DNA from 3 places in the Micromonospora sp. PRAS1 genome. Region 3 is predicted to be linked to each of the others. Evidence: riboswitches for the same ligand, from Rfam matches in the RefSeq annotation. Region 3 holds a riboswitch; each other region holds the start of a gene.
The links. Region 3 has a riboswitch for S-adenosylmethionine ahead of thrC (threonine synthase). Riboswitches for the same ligand answer to the same signal wherever they lie in the genome.
Positions count from the first base shown of each region.

Region 1: linked by a shared signal. The riboswitch ahead of AC507J_RS26920 (GNAT family N-acetyltransferase) and the one ahead of thrC (threonine synthase) in region 3 are both predicted to bind S-adenosylmethionine.
Region 2: linked by a shared signal. The riboswitch ahead of AC507J_RS29105 (ABC transporter substrate-binding protein) and the one ahead of thrC (threonine synthase) in region 3 are both predicted to bind S-adenosylmethionine.

Region 1 is NZ_JCANNB010000039.1:16,866-22,758, forward strand. Features, by position in the region: gene AC507J_RS26910 (right-handed parallel beta-helix repeat-containing protein) at 1-1,312, shown strand, start outside; gene AC507J_RS26915 (AbfB domain-containing protein) at 1,704-2,660, shown strand; gene AC507J_RS26920 (GNAT family N-acetyltransferase) at 2,801-3,475, opposite strand; SAM riboswitch class IV at 3,490-3,605, opposite strand; gene AC507J_RS26925 (alpha/beta hydrolase family protein) at 3,863-4,594, shown strand; gene AC507J_RS26930 (hypothetical protein) at 4,682-5,107, opposite strand; gene AC507J_RS26935 (hypothetical protein) at 5,094-5,747, opposite strand; gene AC507J_RS26940 (hypothetical protein) at 5,744-5,893, opposite strand, start outside.
Region 2 is NZ_JCANNB010000047.1:35,723-41,615, reverse strand. Features, by position in the region: gene AC507J_RS29125 (urease accessory protein UreF) at 1-39, opposite strand, end outside; gene AC507J_RS29120 (urease subunit alpha) at 39-1,742, opposite strand; gene AC507J_RS29115 (urease subunit beta) at 1,739-2,062, opposite strand; gene AC507J_RS29110 (urease subunit gamma) at 2,059-2,361, opposite strand; SAM riboswitch class IV at 2,671-2,783, shown strand; gene AC507J_RS29105 (ABC transporter substrate-binding protein) at 3,043-3,924, shown strand; gene AC507J_RS29100 (amino acid ABC transporter permease) at 3,960-4,742, shown strand; gene AC507J_RS29095 (amino acid ABC transporter ATP-binding protein) at 4,739-5,470, shown strand; gene AC507J_RS29090 (endonuclease domain-containing protein) at 5,540-5,893, opposite strand, start outside.
Region 3 is NZ_JCANNB010000013.1:150,354-156,246, reverse strand. Features, by position in the region: gene AC507J_RS15095 (hypothetical protein) at 1-59, opposite strand, end outside; gene AC507J_RS15090 (GntR family transcriptional regulator) at 453-692, shown strand; gene AC507J_RS15085 (DoxX family protein) at 1,058-1,507, shown strand; SAM riboswitch class I at 1,625-1,760, shown strand; gene thrC (threonine synthase) at 1,770-3,056, shown strand; gene AC507J_RS15075 (GNAT family N-acetyltransferase) at 3,424-4,443, shown strand; gene paaN (phenylacetic acid degradation protein PaaN) at 4,496-5,893, shown strand, end outside.

The DNA.
Region 1 (5,893 bases), on a different contig from region 3:
GACCGGTGTCCGCCCGGCCGACCTGATCGTCAACGGCTCGACCGTGCGGAACGTCTCCTTCGAGGTCACCGGCGCCTGGGACAGCTGGGTGACCAAGCCGCTGTCGGTGAGCCTGACCGCCGGCAGCAACACCGTCCGGCTCAGCCCGACCACCTCCGGCGGCCTGCCCAACGTGGACCACCTCGACGTCGAAGCGGGTGACGCGCCACCACCGGCCGACGTGCTCTACGTCGCCACCAACGGCAACGACGGCAACCCGGGCACGTTGAGCGCTCCGCTGGCGAGCATCCAGCGGGCCGTCGACCTCGCCCAGCCCGGCCACACCATCTATCTGCGCGGCGGCACGTACGCGCCGAGCAGCAACATCCAACTGCTGAAGGACGGTACGTCCAGCCGGCCCATCACCATCCGCAACCACAACAACGAGCGGGTCATCATCGACGGGGAGAACATGCCGCACACGCCGGCCCCGGTGGGCGGCAGCATCCCCCGGCCCGAGCGTGGCGCCGTCCACATCGAGGGCGACTGGTGGCGACTGATCGGCCTGGAGATCATCCATGGTCCGTACGGCGTCTTCGGCCTGGACGTCAACAACAGCGTCTTCGAGCGCCTGGTGACCCGGGACAACTACGAGTCCGGCCTGCACATCCAGGGATCATCGAGCAACAACCAGATCCTCAACCTCGACTCGTACGGCAACCGGGACCCGCGCAAAAATGGCGAGAGCGCCGACGGCCTGGCCATCAAGGAGGGCTCCGGCACCGGCAACGTGGTGCGCGGCACCCGGCTGTGGAACAACTCCGACGACGGGCTGGACTACTGGATGTTCAGCTCGCCCATCCTCACCGAGAACAGCCTGGCCTGGGGCAACGGGTTCAACCGGTGGAACCTGCCGGACTACACAGGTGACGGCAACGGGTTCAAACTGGGTGGCAACGGGGTGGCCGCCAACCACACCGTGCGCAACAGCATGACCTGGAACAACGCGGTCGGCGGCTTCATCGACAACAACAACCCCGGCCAGCACCGGATCGAGCGGAGCACCGCCTGGAACAACCCGGGCACCGGGTTCGACTTCAGCCGCTCCACAAGCACGCTAACCGGCAACCTGGCGGTCGGCAACGGCACCAACGTCTCGCTCGGCGCGAACTCCCGTGGCAGCGGCAACTCCTGGGACCTCGGCGGCACCTGGACGCTGGCCAGCACCAACCCGAGCAGCATCACCGGCCCGCGTACCGCCACCGGCGCGATTCCCCCGTCGACCTTCCTGCGCCCTACCAGCAACGCCCCGGTGGGCGCCCGCTTCCAGTAACCCCTCCCGCCCGTTCCCTCCCCAACGTGGTTGATCACGATTAGGTGTGTGGTACTGGCATCAACCTGACAAAGGTGAGAGTGTGTCCGCCGCAGCCCTTTGATCATTTCCGGGGCGGCCGTGTGCGTCGCACCAGCAGGAGAGCACCATGCCCCAGAGCGGTAACGACCGGTCACACCTGCGGATAGGCGGTTGGCTCTCCGGGACGGGTCGGCCCGGTTCGGAGCCCACCCAGCCAGCCCCTGATCATCCGGAGGCCAGTGCCCGGCAGCACCGGTCCGTCGAAGTCCCACAGCGGATCACTGCCTGGCCGCCAGCCACAAGCGTCGCACCGTCGACGGCCCGGCACCCGGGTGCCTCCGAAGCGGGCAGGGCCGTCGGCCTTGTCCCGGTGATCGGAGAACCTGCGGCGGAGCACCGTTCCCGCGACGGAGCACCGCGCGTCACCCCGGTCAGCCACGGTGGACGCATCGGCCGCGCCGACCCACGGCGTACGCACCTGCTCGGCGGTGTGGCGCTCGTCGTCATCACCGCAGTCGTCGGGGTGATGGCACTCCGCGACGGAACGCTCCAGGAGCCGATCCGTGGCGAGTTCGTTGCCGGGGTGCCCCATCCCGACCGTGCCGCGGATGACTTCGCCGACGACCGGCTGCCCGGCACGGAGCGCACCGGTTCCGACTCCCGAGGCGCCGGGGCCGCGCCGCAGACTCCGATCAGCGACTCCGTCGTCCGACCCGGCTTGAACCCGCGCACCGACGACAGCGGCGCGAGCAACCCCGGCTCCGGCCCGACCACCCCCAGCGGCACGCCGACGAACCCGGCCACCAAGGCTCCACCACTCGCCCCGAGTGTTCCCGCAGCACCCCCTTCCGTACCCGCCGGCCCGGCCAGCCCGGCCGGCCCGGTGCTGGTTCCCGGCGCCCGCATCGGTCTGGAAGTCGCCAGCCTGCCCGGTCACCGGGTACGACACGCCAACCTCCAGGCCCGAGTCGACCCGGTCAATGCCGCCAGCAGCGCCGGCACGAAAGCCGACGCGGCGTTCATCGTCCGCTCCGGCCTCGCCAGTGGTCGCTGCGTCTCGTTCGAGTCGGTCAACTTCCCCGGCCACTACCTCCGGCACTCTGGATTCCGCGTGTTCCTGCACCGCGCCGACGGCAGCGCCCTGTTCCGCGCCGACGCCACGTTCTGCCCGGTCACCGGCATCGGCGGCAGGCACACGTCACTGCGTTCGCACAACTTCCCGGATCGATACCTGAGCCACGACGCCGATAGGCAGATGCGAATCTCGCCGATCGGTGACGGGGCCGCAACCTCGACGGCCACCTTCCTGATCCGCCACGCCCTGTAACGGCCCACCGCCGCCGCACCCGCCGAGGCGGCAGGTTCGCAGCGGCGCGCCGGCAGGCGCCGGTGACCACGAACGTCCGGCTGAGCGGTGGATGCGATTCGGGACGCGGGTTCTGCGGATCGCCTTGTCCGGGAAGCTGTTCATGCCCGCGCAGCGCGGTGGCCGCCGGTGGCCGACCGAGGGCGCATCGGAGCTTGCTCGAACCGGCTGGTGTCGAGCTGGCTCGGCCCGGTGGCGTCCGGCCAGGCCATCCGGAACTTGCGGGGAGTGCCGTTGAGTCGGGACGGGTCTCCGCCGGGTGGTGACACCGTCGCCGTCTCGACGTGGCGGGCGCCACAGGCCCGGTAGAACCGCTGCGCCGCGCTGTTCTGCTCCAGGACCCACAGGTACAGGGCGTGGGCCGTCGCGTGTGCCACAGCGGCTCGGGCGGCATGGGCCAGGAGCGCGGTGCCGACACCGGTGCGGTGGTGGTCGTGCGTGACGTGCAGGTTGTCGACGAGGCTGCCCCACTGCGGATCCTGGTCGAACCTGACATGGACGAAGCCGATCAGCCGACTGCCGTCCTCGGCCACCAGTGTCCGGCTGTGGGTGGGGCCGGCCAAGCGGGTCGACCAGACCGAGCGCCGGTCGGCGACGACATCACCGTCGAGGAAGGAATCGGAGTACGCGCCACGGTAGTAGCGACGCCAACTGTCGACGTGCAGCAGCGCGATCTGCCCGGCGTCGTCAGCGTCGGCGAGGCGTACCCGCAGCAGGTCGTCCTGCTTGAATCCCCGGTCGGATTCGCTGTCCTGCCTGGAAATGAAAGCTGGCACGAAAGCACCTCCTGCTTCGCAGCTTGCTCGACAACACCCGTGCCGAGCCGGGTCCTCACCCGGAGCACCCCGCCCACGATCGGAGGGTTGCCGGCCAGCAAGCCGGGGCTTCGCGCTGGCGCTCATGACCTGTCCAGACCGTACCAACTACGCCGTACTCCCGGTGTCCCGTGCCGGGTGCCCGAGTCAGTTCGCCAGGTGCGCCGTAGCCTCCGCAATAACCCGCTGGCGGATCACGGCAACCGCTGTTAGCTTCCCGGAGGCCGTGCGAGAGACCGAGGAGGTGGTACCCGTGAACGTGTCGACATGGGTGCTCCCCTCAGGGGTCACGGTCGGGCGATAGGTCGTCCGGGAGCGCCGTTCAGCGCATTCCCGAAAGGCACGACCATGAAGTTCACTTCCGAACAGCGCCTCGCCGACGGCGTCCGCGAGCGCGAATTCTCCCTCGGCGAGGTCCCCGGCATCCTGTGGACGCCTCCATCGGTATCCGCTCCGGCACCGCTGATCCTGCTCGGCCACCCCGGCGGACTGCCGAGGATGTATCCCCGACTGGTGGCCCGGGCCCAGCACTGCGCAGCGGAGGGCTTCGCTACGGCCACCATCGAGCTTCCCGGCGGCGGTGACCGGCCCCGCCTCGTCGCCATCGAGGAGGCCCGCGCCGACCTGCGCCGGGCGTTGCAGGCCGGCGAGCCGGTCGCCGACGAGACCATCGACCGGCTCGTCCTTCCGCTTGTCGACCAGGCGGTCCCGGAATGGCGGGCCGCCCTCGACGCCCTGCTTGCGCTGCCCGAACTCGGCGGCCCGGTCGGCTACTCGGGAGGGATCATCGCCATCGGCATCCGGCTGGCGGTGGTCGAGCCGCGCATCCTGGCGGCCCTTCTGTTCGCCGGGAGTTTCGTGCCCCGCACCATGTTCGCGGAGGCCCGGCAGGTCACCATTCCGTTGCAGGTCCTGCTGCAATGGGACGACGAAGGAAACGACCGGCAACTGGCGCTGGATCTGTTCGACGCCTTCGGCTCCACGGAGAAGACGCTGCACGCCAACATGGGCGGACACACCGGCGTACCGCCGTTCGAGGCAGACGACGCGAACCGGTTCTTCGCCCGGCACCTGAAGTGAGACCGGACCCCCGGCCGGCAGCACCCGATAGGCACCACCGCCCCGACCACGAAGGCACCGGCCCGGTCGGGGCGGTGCGTCTTGAGATCAGGGGCGCATGGACAGGCTGACAGCCTCCGTGAGTAGGCCGTCCAGCTCGTCGTCCGACAGGTTCTCCTCAGTAAGGATTTTCTGCACGGTGGCCGCCTGGATGCGGCCGATCATCTCCTGGCTCATCGAGTAGTCGAGCGATGGGTCGATGATGGACATGATGAGCTGCTCGGCAGCCTCGGCATTGATGTCCGGCCCGCCGTCGGCGAGTCCGGCGCGTAGCTCGCCGACGAAGGCGATGACCTCGGCACGGCCGGCGGTCTCGCCGAAGCGGCGGTCAACGGCGAGGAAGAAGACTGCGGCGAGGTAGCGCGGGAGCCCATCCCAGCCCTCGTCGTCAAGCTTGGCCTCGACCGCGTCGTTGGCGGCGTAATCGCCGCGAACCATCGTGCGGATGTACTCGGGCAGCTCAGGCTTGATCATCTTCGTCCCGCTTCCTCGCTCGTCGCGCTTTGCCATGGTTCCATATCGCCTTCACGGTCACCGCCAACGCGCCAGCCGCCATCACTGCGGCGGTCACCGGGTTGTCGACATGCGGTCGATCCTGTGCGGGCGGGAGTTCAGGGCTTGTCGTACCGCTTGAGGTGTCGCCCTGGCCGTCGCCATGTTGCTTGAAGAACTTGAACACGTCGCGGGCGCTGGTTTCGGCGTTCTTCAGGCCGTCCTCGACGTCATCGGCCTTCTGGACCTGCTTACGCCAGGCAATGTCGGCACGCCGCCCGCGTCGCTCAGCTTCGGTCACCACACGTTCACCGGACGGCGAAGCCGCATCATCTGGTCCGGTGGGCGCGGCGCCGGGGGCGATCGTGTTGACGTACGCGGTGATGTGGCGGGCAGCATCAGCCAGCAGCCGGCCGTAGCGGCCGGCTTTGTCCCGGGCCACCTCGGCGTCCGCCACGGCGGCGCCCAACCGCTTGTCGCTGCTACCGCGCTGTACCTCGGTCAGCCGCGCCAAGGCCACCTCGGCGTCCGTCCGGGCGCGCAGCGCGGTGACGGCTGCGGCATCAAGCTTTCCGCGTACGGCGAGGAGCTGTGCGACCAACTCGGCGATGCTGCCGTTCATCCGAGTCGGGTGCGGTAGTCGCTCGCGTTGTCGGCAGTGTGGTCGAAGCGGCGGCGAGTCGGCTCGACCTCTGCCCTGGCGGCATCAAGTGCCTGCTGGGTGGCGGTCACGTGCTCGTGCCGGCTGCCGTGCAGCACCGCGTTCGC
Region 2 (5,893 bases), on a different contig from region 3:
CCCGTCGGCGAGGAGCAGCAGCATCGTCGAGATACCCATCAGAACAGGAAGTACCGCTGAGCCATGGGCAGCTCGGTCACCGGATCCGGGTCGACCGTCTCGCCGTCGATCCGGACCGTGAAGGTGTCCGGGTCGACCTCGATGCGCGGCAGGGCTCCGTTCTCCGGCAGGTCGGTCTTGCCGCGCGACCGCACGTCGGCCACCGGCGCCACCCGGCGCCGCACGTCCAGCCGCAGTCCGGCGTCCAGCGCCGCCGGGGCGACGAAGGCCAGGCTGGTGGCGGCCGCCGCGCCGCCGTACGCGCCGAACATCGGCCGTGGCAGCATCGGCTGCGGGGTCGGGATGGAGGCGTTCGCATCACCCAGCTGGGCGTACGCGATCATGCCGCCCTTGATCACCAGGTGTGGACGTACGCCGAAGAAGGCCGGCTCCCAGAGCACCAGGTCGGCGAGCTTGCCCGGCGCCACCGACCCGATCTCGTGGTCGAGGCCGTTGGCCATGGCCGCGCAGATCGTGTACTTCGCGACGTACCGCCGGGCCCGGTGGTTGTCGGCGCGACCGTCGCCGGGCAGCGCGCCCACCCGGGCCTTCATCACGTGCGCGCTCTGCCAGGTCCGCAGCACGATCTCACCGACCCGGCCCATCGCCTGCGAGTCCGAGCCGATTATGGAGATCGCCCCGAGATCGTGCAGCAGATCCTCGGCGGCCATTGTGGACGGCCGGATCCGGCTCTCGGCGAACGCCAGGTCCTCGGGCACGGCGGGGTTCAGGTGATGGCAGACCATCAGCATGTCGAGGTGCTCGGCGAGGGTGTTGCGGGTGTACGGGCGGGTCGGGTTGGTCGACGAAGGCAGCACGTTCGGCTCGCCGGCGACGGTGATGATGTCCGGCGCGTGCCCGCCCCCCGCCCCCTCGGTGTGGTACGAGTGGATCGCCCGGCCGCCGATCGCGCGCAGCGTGTCGGCGACGAACCCGGCCTCGTTGAGCGTGTCGGTGTGGATGGAGACCTGCACCCCCGAGGCGTCGGCGACCCGCAGGCAGGCGTCGATCGCCGCCGGGGTGGTCCCCCAGTCCTCGTGCAGCTTGAACCCGCCGGCACCGGCCCGCAACTGCTCCCAGAGCGCCTCCGTGGAGACCGTGTTGCCCTTGCCGAGCAGCAGCACGTTCACCGGGAACGCGTCGAGCGCCTCGTGCATCCGGGCCAGGTGCCAGCCGTTCGGGGTGACCGTGGTGGCCCGGGTGCCCTCGGCCGGGCCGGTGCCGCCACCGACCAGGGTGGTGACCCCGCTGGCCAGCGCCTCGGTGACGATCTGCGGGCAGATGAAGTGCACGTGCGTGTCGACCGCCCCGGCGGTCAGGATCCGGCCGTTGCCGGCGATCACCTCGGTGGCCGGGCCGATGACCAGGTCGGGGTGGACGCCGTCCATGGTGTCCGGGTTGCCGGCCCGGCCCAGCGCGACGATCCGCCCGTCCCGCAGCCCGACGTCGGCCTTGACCACGCCCCAGTGGTCGAGCACCACGGCGCCGGTGATGACGGTGTCCAGGGCACCCTCGGCACGGGTCGCCCGGGACTGGCCCATCGACTCGCGGATCACCTTGCCACCGCCGAAGACCGCCTCGTCGCCGCCGGCGCAGTGATCGTGTTCGACCTCGATGAGCAGGTTCGTGTCGGCCAGCCGGATCCGGTCGCCGGTGGTCGGCCCGTACAGGGCGACGTACCGGTCACGCTCCACGGCGCTCACGCGTCCCGCCTCCCGTCCAGCGCGCCGCCGCACTCGCCGCGCAGGCCCGGTACGACCCGGGTACCGGCGAGCGGCACCAGGTCGACGCTGCGGCTCACCCCCGGTTCGAAGCGCACCGCCGTGCCGGCCGGTACGGCGAGCCGCTGCCCCCACGCGGCGTCCCGGTCGAAGTCCAGGGCCGGGTTGGCCTCGGCGAAGTGGTAGTGCGAGCCGACCTGCACCGGCCGGTCGCCGGTGTTCACCACCAGCAGCGTGGTCACCGGCCGACCGGCGTTGATCTCCACCGGGCCGTCGGCCGGCAGGATCTCCCCGGGGATCACGGGATCGGGTGGTGCACCGTCACCAGCTTGGTGCCGTCCGGGAACGTCGCCTCCACCTGCACCTCCCCCAGCAACTCGGGGATGCCGTCCTGCACGTCGTCCCGGCTCAGCACGGTGCGACCGGAGGACATCAGGTCGACCACGGACCTGCCGTCGCGCGCCCCTTCGAGCAGGAAGGCGGTGATCACCGCGACGGCTTCCGGATAGTTGAGGCGCAGGCCGCGCTCGCGGCGACGCCTGGCGACGTCGGCCGCCACGTGGACGAGCAGGCGGTCCTGCTCGTGCGGGGTGAGGTACAACTGGGGCTCCCGGTGGGTGTCCGCGCCCCCATGTAACCGCCGGGCCGGCGCCTCGACGCGCCACCGCACGGTTCGGGGTTCGCCCGCCGGCACACCACCACGCGCCTGGGGCCCGGGAGTGCCACCCTCCCGGCCCGCGTGCTGGACCACCGACGGTGTCGTCTCGGATGCGGACCGCACCGCCCACCGCTGACCAGACCGTAAGGGATCACGCGCCTCCGGGCAACACCCCCGTACCCCGGCCATCCGCGTGAGGGGCGTCATAACGGGTGGACGCTCCCCCGTCACCTGCTGCTAGCCTCGTCGGCAGGTCATGAGCGCCAGCGTCAAGCCCCGGCTCGCTGGCCGGCAACCCTCGTCCGCGCAGGGGTGCCCCGGGTGAGGACCAGGCATCGGAGCAGCCTCCGGTGCAAGCGTGGCCTGGTTGCCCAGGTCATCACGACCTGAAGGAGAGCCATGCCGTACGACCCTCGATCCGCTCCTGTCATCCCCGGTGCCGGCCTGACCCAACGCCGGCACGTCGACATGATGCGGGTGTGCAGCGCCGCGTGTAGCTGACCGCGCCGGTCGGGTCGGCCGACCAATCTCTCGCTTTCCCACGATCCGTTCCAGCGGTCCGTCCTGCGACGGACCGTCGGTGTGGCACGTCCGTGCCCGCCGTAGCTCAATCAGGAGACACCTGTGCGATTCCTTCCTGCCCTGACCCGGGCCGCCGCCGTCGGCACCGCCGCCATCCTCGCTGCCGCCACCCTGACCGCCTGCGGCTCCGACTCCGCCGGTGGCACCGCCGACAACCCGTACAACCTGCTCCAACCCGGGGTGCTGCGGGCCGGCACGCTCACCGACGCCCCGCCGAACGTGTACCTCTCCGACGGCAAGTTCACCGGCTTCGACAACGACCTGCTGGTCGCCGCCGCCGACAAACTCGGGCTGACTGTGGAGTTCGTCGGCACCGACTTCTCGGCGCTGCTGTCGCAGGTGAACACCCGCAAGTTCGACATCGGCAGCTCCTCGATCACCATCACCGAGGCGCGGAAGAAGACCGTCGACTTCGGCAACGGGTACGACTTCGGCTACTTCGGCCTGGACGTACCCGCCGGATCGACGCTGAGCAGCTTCGACGAACTGCCCGGCAAGCGGGTGGTGGTCGTGCAGGGCACCGTCCAGGACGACTACGCCACCAACAAGGGCCTCGACCCGGTACGTGTGCCCGACTACAACGGCGCGATCAACCAGCTCAAGGCCGGCACCGCCGATGCCTGGATCGCCCCGGCCGAAATCGGTGAGAAGACCGCGGCGGACAGCGGCGGCAAGATCAAGGTGGCCGCCACCGAACTCAGCCCCGCCCCGACCGCGTACGCCTTCGCCAAGGGCAACGACGCGCTGCGCGAGGCGCTGAACAAGGCGCTCGACGAGGTGATCGCCGACGGCACCTGGACCCGGCTCCAGGAGCAGTACTACCCGGGCCGGCCCATCCCGGACGACTTCACCCCGGGCAGCGGCGAGGTTTCGGTGCCCTCGGCGGCAGGTTCGGCGGCGCCCTCGGCGTCGGCCGCTTCCTGAAGTAGGACGACGAGCGAGCCGGGCGGAGGTTGACCGTGGATCCGTTGCGCACCCTGTGGGAGACGTTCTTCGACTGGGAGTCGATGCGCGAGGCACTACCCGAGATGCTCACCGTCGGGTTGCCGAACACGCTGATCCTGGCGGTCACCGCCGCCCTGCTCGGCTCGGCGCTGGGCATCCTGCTGGCCGTGGCGGGCATCTCGCGTACCCGATGGTTGCGCTGGCCGGCCCGGGTCTGGACCGACGTGTTCCGCGGTCTGCCGGCGGCGGCGACGATCCTGCTGATCGGCGTCGGCCTGGCGCCGCTCGGCATGCAGGTGTGGGGGCCCAACCCGTACCCGCTTGGCATCCTGGCGCTGTCGCTGATCGCCTCCGCGTACATCGGGGAGATCTTCCGCTCCGGCATCCAGTCGGTGGAGGCGACCCAGCTGGAGGCGGCTCGCGCACTGGGCTTCTCCTGGTGGGAGGCGATGCGGATGGTGATCATCCCGCAGGGCATCCGCCGGATCCTGCCGGCCTGGGTGAACCAGCTGATCGCCCTGATCAAGGACTCCAGCCTGGTCTACTTCCTCGGCCTGCTGGCCAGCCAGCGGGAGCTGTTCCGGATCGGGCAGGACTACGCGGCCAACACCGGCAACCAGTCCGCGCTGCTGCTGGCCGGGCTCTTCTACCTGGCGCTGACCGTGCCGCTGACCCACGTGGTCAACTGGATCGACCGGCGGCTGCGGCACGGCCGACCGGCGACCGGACCGGCCGGCGACGACCCCGACGACCTGGACCTGGCGCTGCCCGGCGCCGCCGGAGGCAACCAGCGATGAGCAAATCGGTAAGTCTCAGCCTGCGCGACGTGCACCTGGCCTTCGGGCAGCACCAGGTGCTGCGCGGAGTCGACCTGGACGTGGCCCGGGGCGCCACCGCCTGCGTGATCGGCCCGTCCGGGTCGGGCAAGTCGACCCTGTTGCGTACGGTCAACCGGCTGCTCGAACCCGACCGCGGCGACGTGCTGCTTGACGACCGCAGCGTGCTGCGCGACGACCCGGACGCCCTGCGACAGCGGATCGGCATGGTGTTCCAGCAGTTCAACCTCTTTCCGCACATGAGCGTGCTGCGCAACATCACCCTCGCCCTGCGCCGGATCCGCAAGCTCGGCGAGGACGAGGCGGCGGCGCTCGCCCGCGAGCACCTGGACCGGGTGGGGCTGGCCGCAAAGGCCGACGCCCGGCCGGCGCACCTCTCCGGCGGGCAGCAGCAACGGGTCGCCATCGCCCGCGCGCTGGCCATGCAGCCGGAGGTGATGCTCTTCGACGAGGCCACCTCGGCGCTGGACCCGGAACTGGTCAAGGGCGTGCTGGCGCTGATGGCGGACCTCTCCGCGCAGGGCATGACCATGGTGGTGGTGACCCACGAGATGGGCTTCGCCCGCCAGGTCGCGGACACCGTCGCCTTCATGGACGCCGGAGTGGTGCTGGAGGCCGGCGAACCGGAAACGATCTTCGAGTCCGCCCGGCACCCCCGCCTACGCCGCTTCCTCTCCCAGGTGCTCTAGCGCTCACCAGCGAATGGTGGTGGGAATTACGGCTGAGGTTGAGACCTGGCCTGCCACTCGTCACGGACATCAACATTGCCGGCGGCGGCTGGCCAGGATGGCCAACGTTTCCCGGCGTACCTCACCGGGCTCGCGGATGAGGCGACGATGGGCAAACCGGACCACCAGGATGCCGACGGTGGCGAGCAGCGCGTCACGTCGCAGGTCGACCTCGCGCTGGCGCGGATCACCGTGCGAGGCCGTGCCGTCCAACTCGATGTCGACCCGCTCCCGCTCGGCATACAGGTCGAGGTACATCGTCCGTCCCGCCACCCGGACACGTACCTGTCGCCGCAGCGCCGGCATTCCGGGACCGGTGAATACCCGATCATGCCCCCAGATCTCGAGCGGACTACGGCAGCCGACGGCGAGCCGGTGCACGAG
Region 3 (5,893 bases):
GCAGCCTTCCGGCTGATGGCGGTCGTGGGTAGGTGGATGATCCAACGTTCCTCGGACATGTGGTCGCCTCCCTGGGGCTCAATGGGAACGGCACCGAGACGGGCGGGGTCGTGCGGCAGTCACCCGGGTGACTGCCGCCGGAGCCCGGCACCCGCCCCGGTCCTGCTTCCGTGGTGACATCAGGCCGTCGTGTTGCCGGCTCCGGTCGACCCACTGCGGTACGCCGGCAGGCCGCACACCGAACCTCCTCGCCATGAGTTGGGTGCCGGGGCAGCCGGCATCGACCCAATGGGGGATCCGAGCCTCTTTCGCTGCCCCGGCCGGGAGTCGACCAGTGCCTAGCTGGGCGCTCCGGCGACGACTTTACCGATAATGTCGGTAAAGTCAACGATGCGGTTGAAGTTGGTCTGGTGCCCGTGGTCAGATGGACATGCCTAGCTGGGAGTCTTCGCATGTCCACATCTCGGAAGTTCGAGCCGCACTATCGACGGATCATCGCCGACATCAGGAGGCGGGTTGCCGAAGGTGAATGGCCTCCGGGTCACAAGCTGCCGTCCACGAAGGAACTGGCCGACCTGTACGAGGTGGGGAGCATGTCGACCGTCCGGCAGGCGATCACGATCCTGATCGAGACTGGCGAGTTGTACGGCCATCAGGGGCTGGGCGTCTTCGTGGCAGATCGGGTGCAGTAGGAGTCGTCGCAGCCTCGAACGGATGAATTCCTGGAAAGGTTCCGCTCGTCGCGGACGGGACTTTCCAAGATCTACTGAGTGGGCGGCGGGGCCGGCGGTCGGGGTGGTCGAGTGGGGGCGGCGGCCATGGTGGGCAGTCGATCTCGGGGGATGGCGGGCGTCGATGTTGTAGGCCCGCTGGATGCGCTGGCCAGGCGATTTGGCTGGCGATGCGGGCGGGCTACCTCCGAGCGGAGCGGATTTCGGAAGTTCCAGGCGGTAGGATGAGCATGGGAGCGTTCCCAAAGGAAGAGATTGCATCGACAACTATCTATAGCTTCTCGCATTCTGGGTGCCCACCACCCATCTCCATTGGAGGTACCGGAATGCGTACTGACCGGTTCGGCGGGCCGGCCCTGTCCCTGTTCCGCATGGTCATCGGCCTGCTCTTCCTCTGCCACGGACTGGCGTCCCTGTTCGGCGTCTTCGGCGGCAACCGTGGTAGCGGCGATCCAGTCCCACTCGGGCAGTGGCCCGGCTGGTGGGCCGCCCTGATCCAGGCGCTCTGTGGCGCGCTGGTGCTCGTCGGCCTCTTCACCCGCCCGGCCGCGCTGCTGGCGTCGGGCTCGATGGCGTACGCGTACTTCGTGGTCCACCAGCCCGAGGCGTTGCTGCCGCTAAGTAACCACGGCGAGTTGTCCGTGCTGTTCTGCTGGTCGTTCTTCCTGATCGCGGTGCTCGGCCCGGGCAACTGGGCGCTGGACACGCTGCTGCGGCAGCGAACGGCCGAAGCGGTGGCGCTCGACACCGGCGAGCGGCGGTCGGTGCCGGCCTGACGGCGGTGCTCAGCGGCACCGGGGCACGTGACGGTGCCGCTGAGGAATCGCTCACAGGCTGGGATTGACGGGCGACGAGCGCCGCCGGATTGCCTAGACTCGGCGACACAACTGCATACCTCATCCAGAGGGGCTGAGGGATACGGCCCGACGACGCCCCGGCAACCACCCCGCGCGCTCACCGTTGCGCGTTCGGCGGGGCAGGTGCCAATTCCGTCCCCGCCGTACCGTGCGATGCGGGGAAAGATGAGAGGACTTCGACATGACGTCGACGCTCGCCGCTCCCGGTATCGACACCACCGCCAGCCCCGCCCGTGCCCTGGTCTGCCGCGCCTGTTCGGCCCGTTACCCGCTCGCCGCGCAGCACGCCTGTTACGAGTGTTTCGGCCCGCTGGAGGTCGACTACGACCTGGCCGCGCTCGCCACCGTCACGCGCGAGCAGATCGAGGCCGGCCCGCGCAATCTCTGGCGTTACGCCGCCCTGCTGCCCGCCGGCCAGGACCCGGCCACCCGGGTCACCCTGGACCCCGGGTTCACCCCGTTGGTGGCCGCCGACCGGCTCGCCGCCGAGTTGGGCCTCACCGCCCCACTCTGGGTCAAGGACGACAGCGCCAACCCGACCCACTCGTTCAAGGACCGGGTGGTCTCGGTGGCGCTGACCGCCGCCCGTACGCTCGGTTTCTCCCGCTTCGCCTGTGCCTCCACCGGCAACCTGGCCAACTCGGTCGCCGCGCACGCGGCCCGGGTGGGTGCCCCGTCGGTGGTCTTCATCCCCAGCGACCTGGAGCAGGGCAAGGTGGTGACCACTGCGGTCTACGGCGGTGAACTGGTCGCCATCGACGGGTCGTACGACGACGTGAACCGGCTCTGCGGCGAACTGGTGGAGACCGACGAGTTCGAGGACACCGCGTTCGTGAACGTCAACGTCCGGCCGTACTACGCGGAGGGCTCGAAGACGCTCGGCTACGAGGTGGCCGAGCAGCTTGGCTGGCGCATCCCCGCCCAGGTGGTCATTCCGATGGCCTCCGGTGAGCTGCTCACCAAGATCGACAAGGCGTTCAGCGAGCTGGTCGAGATCGGGCTGGTCGAGGCGCCGGCCGGTGGCTGGAGGGTCTTCGGGGCGCAGTCGGCCGGCTGCAACCCGATCGCCACCGCCCTGCACGCGGGCAGCGACGTGATCACCCCGGTCAAGCCGACCGGGATCGCGAAGTCGCTGAACATCGGCGACCCGGCCGCCGGGTTGTACGCACTGGAGGCGGTGCGCCGCACCGGCGGCTGGATGGAGTACGCCGACGACGACGAGATCCGCGCCGGGGTGCGGCTGTTGGCGCGTACCACCGGGGTCTTCGCGGAGACCGCGGGTGGGGTGACCGTCGCGGTGCTGCGCAAGCTTGTCGAGTCCGGCCGGCTCGACCCGGCCGCTGAGACGGTGGTGTTCAACACCGGCGAGGGCCTCAAGACCCTGGACGCGGTGGCCGGCGAGGTCGGCCCGACCCACCGGATCAAGCCCTCGCTGCGGGCCGCCCGCGATGCCGGCTTGCTCAGCTGACTCGTCGGTTAATAAGGGACCCTTCCTATACTCGAGGCGTTAACAAGGGGCCCTTCCTTGCATTTTGCGAAACGCGCGGGCAGGGACTTGACGGCAGGAACCGGACGGCGCAAGATGCTCCGTGCGGGAGGGCGTTTCGCCGGAGACTTTTAGTCTGTACGACCCAACGCCGGAGGCGTTGTGCGATCGACCCTCCCGACCAACGTCCGGAACGGGCCAGCGAATATTCGCTGGCCCGTTCCGCTGTCCGAGGCGAAGAGACCGCCGACGGTCCGGGGCGAAGGAACCGCTGGCTCTTCGAGGCGGAGGAACCGCTGGCGGAAAAACCGGTGGCGATGGCCGGGAGGTGGCGGGCAGGCTCGCGGCCATGGACATCGCCGTCACCCCCTTCGAGCCGTCAGACGAGGCGGCGCTGGACGACGCGTACCGGATCTTCGCGGCGGCCCAGCAGGTCGACGCGCCCGACGTCCCGGCTGGCGAACGCGTGGAGTTCGGCCTGATCGCCGCCCATCCGCCCTACGGCAGCCTGATCCACCGCGCGCTGGCCCGGCGCGGCGGCGAGGCCGTCGGTTACCTGTGGCTACGGCTGGGGCAACTGGACAACACCGACAACGCCAGCGTCGAGTTGTTCGTCGACCCGGCGCACCGGCGGCGCGGGGTGGGTCAGGCACTGCTCGGGTACGCCCGCCGGGTGGCCAGCGAGCATGGCCGCAAGCGGCTGATCGCGGAGGTCGGCGGGGTGCCACCGGGTGAGCCCGACCGGCCGACGCCCGGCGCGGCCTTCGCGGCGGCGGTCGGCGCGCAGGCAGCGTTGCCGGTGGTGCGCCGCCGGCTGGAGACCGCCCGCCTCGACGAGGCGGCGCTGGCCGCGCTGCACGAGCAGGCCCGGTCGCGGGCGGCCGGCTACCGCACGGTGACGTGGCAGGGCGCGGTCCCCGAGGAGTACGCGGCCGACGTCGCCCGGTTGGGTAGCCGGCTGAACATCGACGCGCCGGTCGGTGACCTGACGATCGAGGCGGAGAAGATCGACGTCGTGCGGCTCCGGGAGTCCGAGCGGTCCCACGCGTTGCGCGGCCGGCGGCGCTACCACCTGGGGGCGGTGCACGAGCAGAGCGGCCGGCTGGTCGCCTGGACGTTGATCCAGTTGGGCCCGATCACGAACTGGTACGCCCTACAGGAGATCACAATCGTCGACCCGGGGCACCGCGGACACCGGCTCGGCCTGCTGGTGAAGATCGAGAATCTGCGGCAGGTGCTGGCGCACGAGCCGGAGCTGCGGGTGATCGACACCTGGAACGCGGCGGTCAACGATCACATGGTCAGCATCAACGAGCAGCTCGGCTATCGGGTGACCGAGAGCTGCGCGGACTGGCAGCTCACCATCTGAGTTGTGACAGGCCCCTACTGATCCTGAGGGTTTCTGTTGCATGATGGCGGGCATGACGGACACCCCGCACCCCCTGTACGACAGGCACGCCGAGACCCTCAACCGCGCGCTGACCGCGATCACGGAGCGCGGGTACTGGTCCGCCTACCCGGAATCACCCAGCCCCCGGGTGTACGGCGAGACCGCCGCCGCCGACGGCAAGGCGGCCTTCGAGGCGTACCTGGGCGGAGACTTCCCCCTCGACCAGCCGGCCGACGGTGACCGGGTCGCCACCGAGACCAGCCCGTTCGGCGTCGCGCTGAGCGTCCGCTACCCGCACGCCACCGCCGACCAACTCGTCGCCGCCGCGTCCGCAGCCCTACCGGCCTGGCGCGACGCCGGCCCGCAGACCCGGGTCGGCGTCTGCCTGGAGATCCTCGACCGGCTGCACAAGAACGTCTTCGAGCTGGCCAACGCGGTGCAGTTCACAAGCGGCCAGGCCTTCGTGATGGCCTTCCAGGCCGGCGGCGCACACGCACTCGACCGAGCCCTGGAGGCGCTCGCCTACGGGTACGCGGAGATGACCCGGCACCCGGGGACCGCGAGCTGGGAGAAGGCCGCCGGCAAGGGCGATCCGCTGCGGATGACCAAGACCTTCCACGTGGTGCCCCGGGGTGTCGCCCTGGTCATCGGCTGCAACACGTTCCCGACCTGGAACTCGTACCCGGGTCTCTTCGCCTCGCTGGTCACCGGTAACCCGGTGGTGGTCAAGCCGCACCCGCGCGCCGTGCTGCCGCTGGCCATCACCGTGCGGTACGCCCGGGAGGTGCTCGCCGAGGCCGGCTTCGACCCGAACCTGGTGCTGCTCGCCCCCGAGGCGCCCGACGAGAAGCTGGCCTCGACCCTGGCCCTGCACCCGACCGTGAAGATCGTCGACTTCACCGGTTCCACCGAGTACGGCGACTGGCTGGAGGCCAACGCCCGGCAGGCGGCGGTCTACACCGAGAAGGCCGGCCTGAACACGGTGGTGGTGGACTCCACCGACGACTTCGCCGGGATGTGCCGCAACCTGGGCTTCACGCTCACGCTCTACAGCGGCCAGATGTGCACTACCTCGCAGAACATCCTGATCCCCCGGGAGGGGATCGACACCGACCAGGGGCACAAGAGCTTCGACGAGGTGGCCGCCGGGATCGCCGCCGCGGTCGGCAAGCTCACCGCCGACCCGGCTCGGGGCGTCGAGCTGACCGGCGCGATCGTCAACGACGGGGTGTTGGAACGGCTGGACGAGGTCACCAAGGTCGGCGAGCCGGTGCTGGAGTCGCGTACCGTCGAGCACCCGGCCTTCCCCGGCGCGGTCGTGCGTACGCCGACCATCGTCAAGCTGGACGCCGGCGACACCGCGACCTACTCGCGGGAGTGGTTCGGGCCGATCTCCTTCGCCATCGCCACCGACTCCACCGCGCACAGC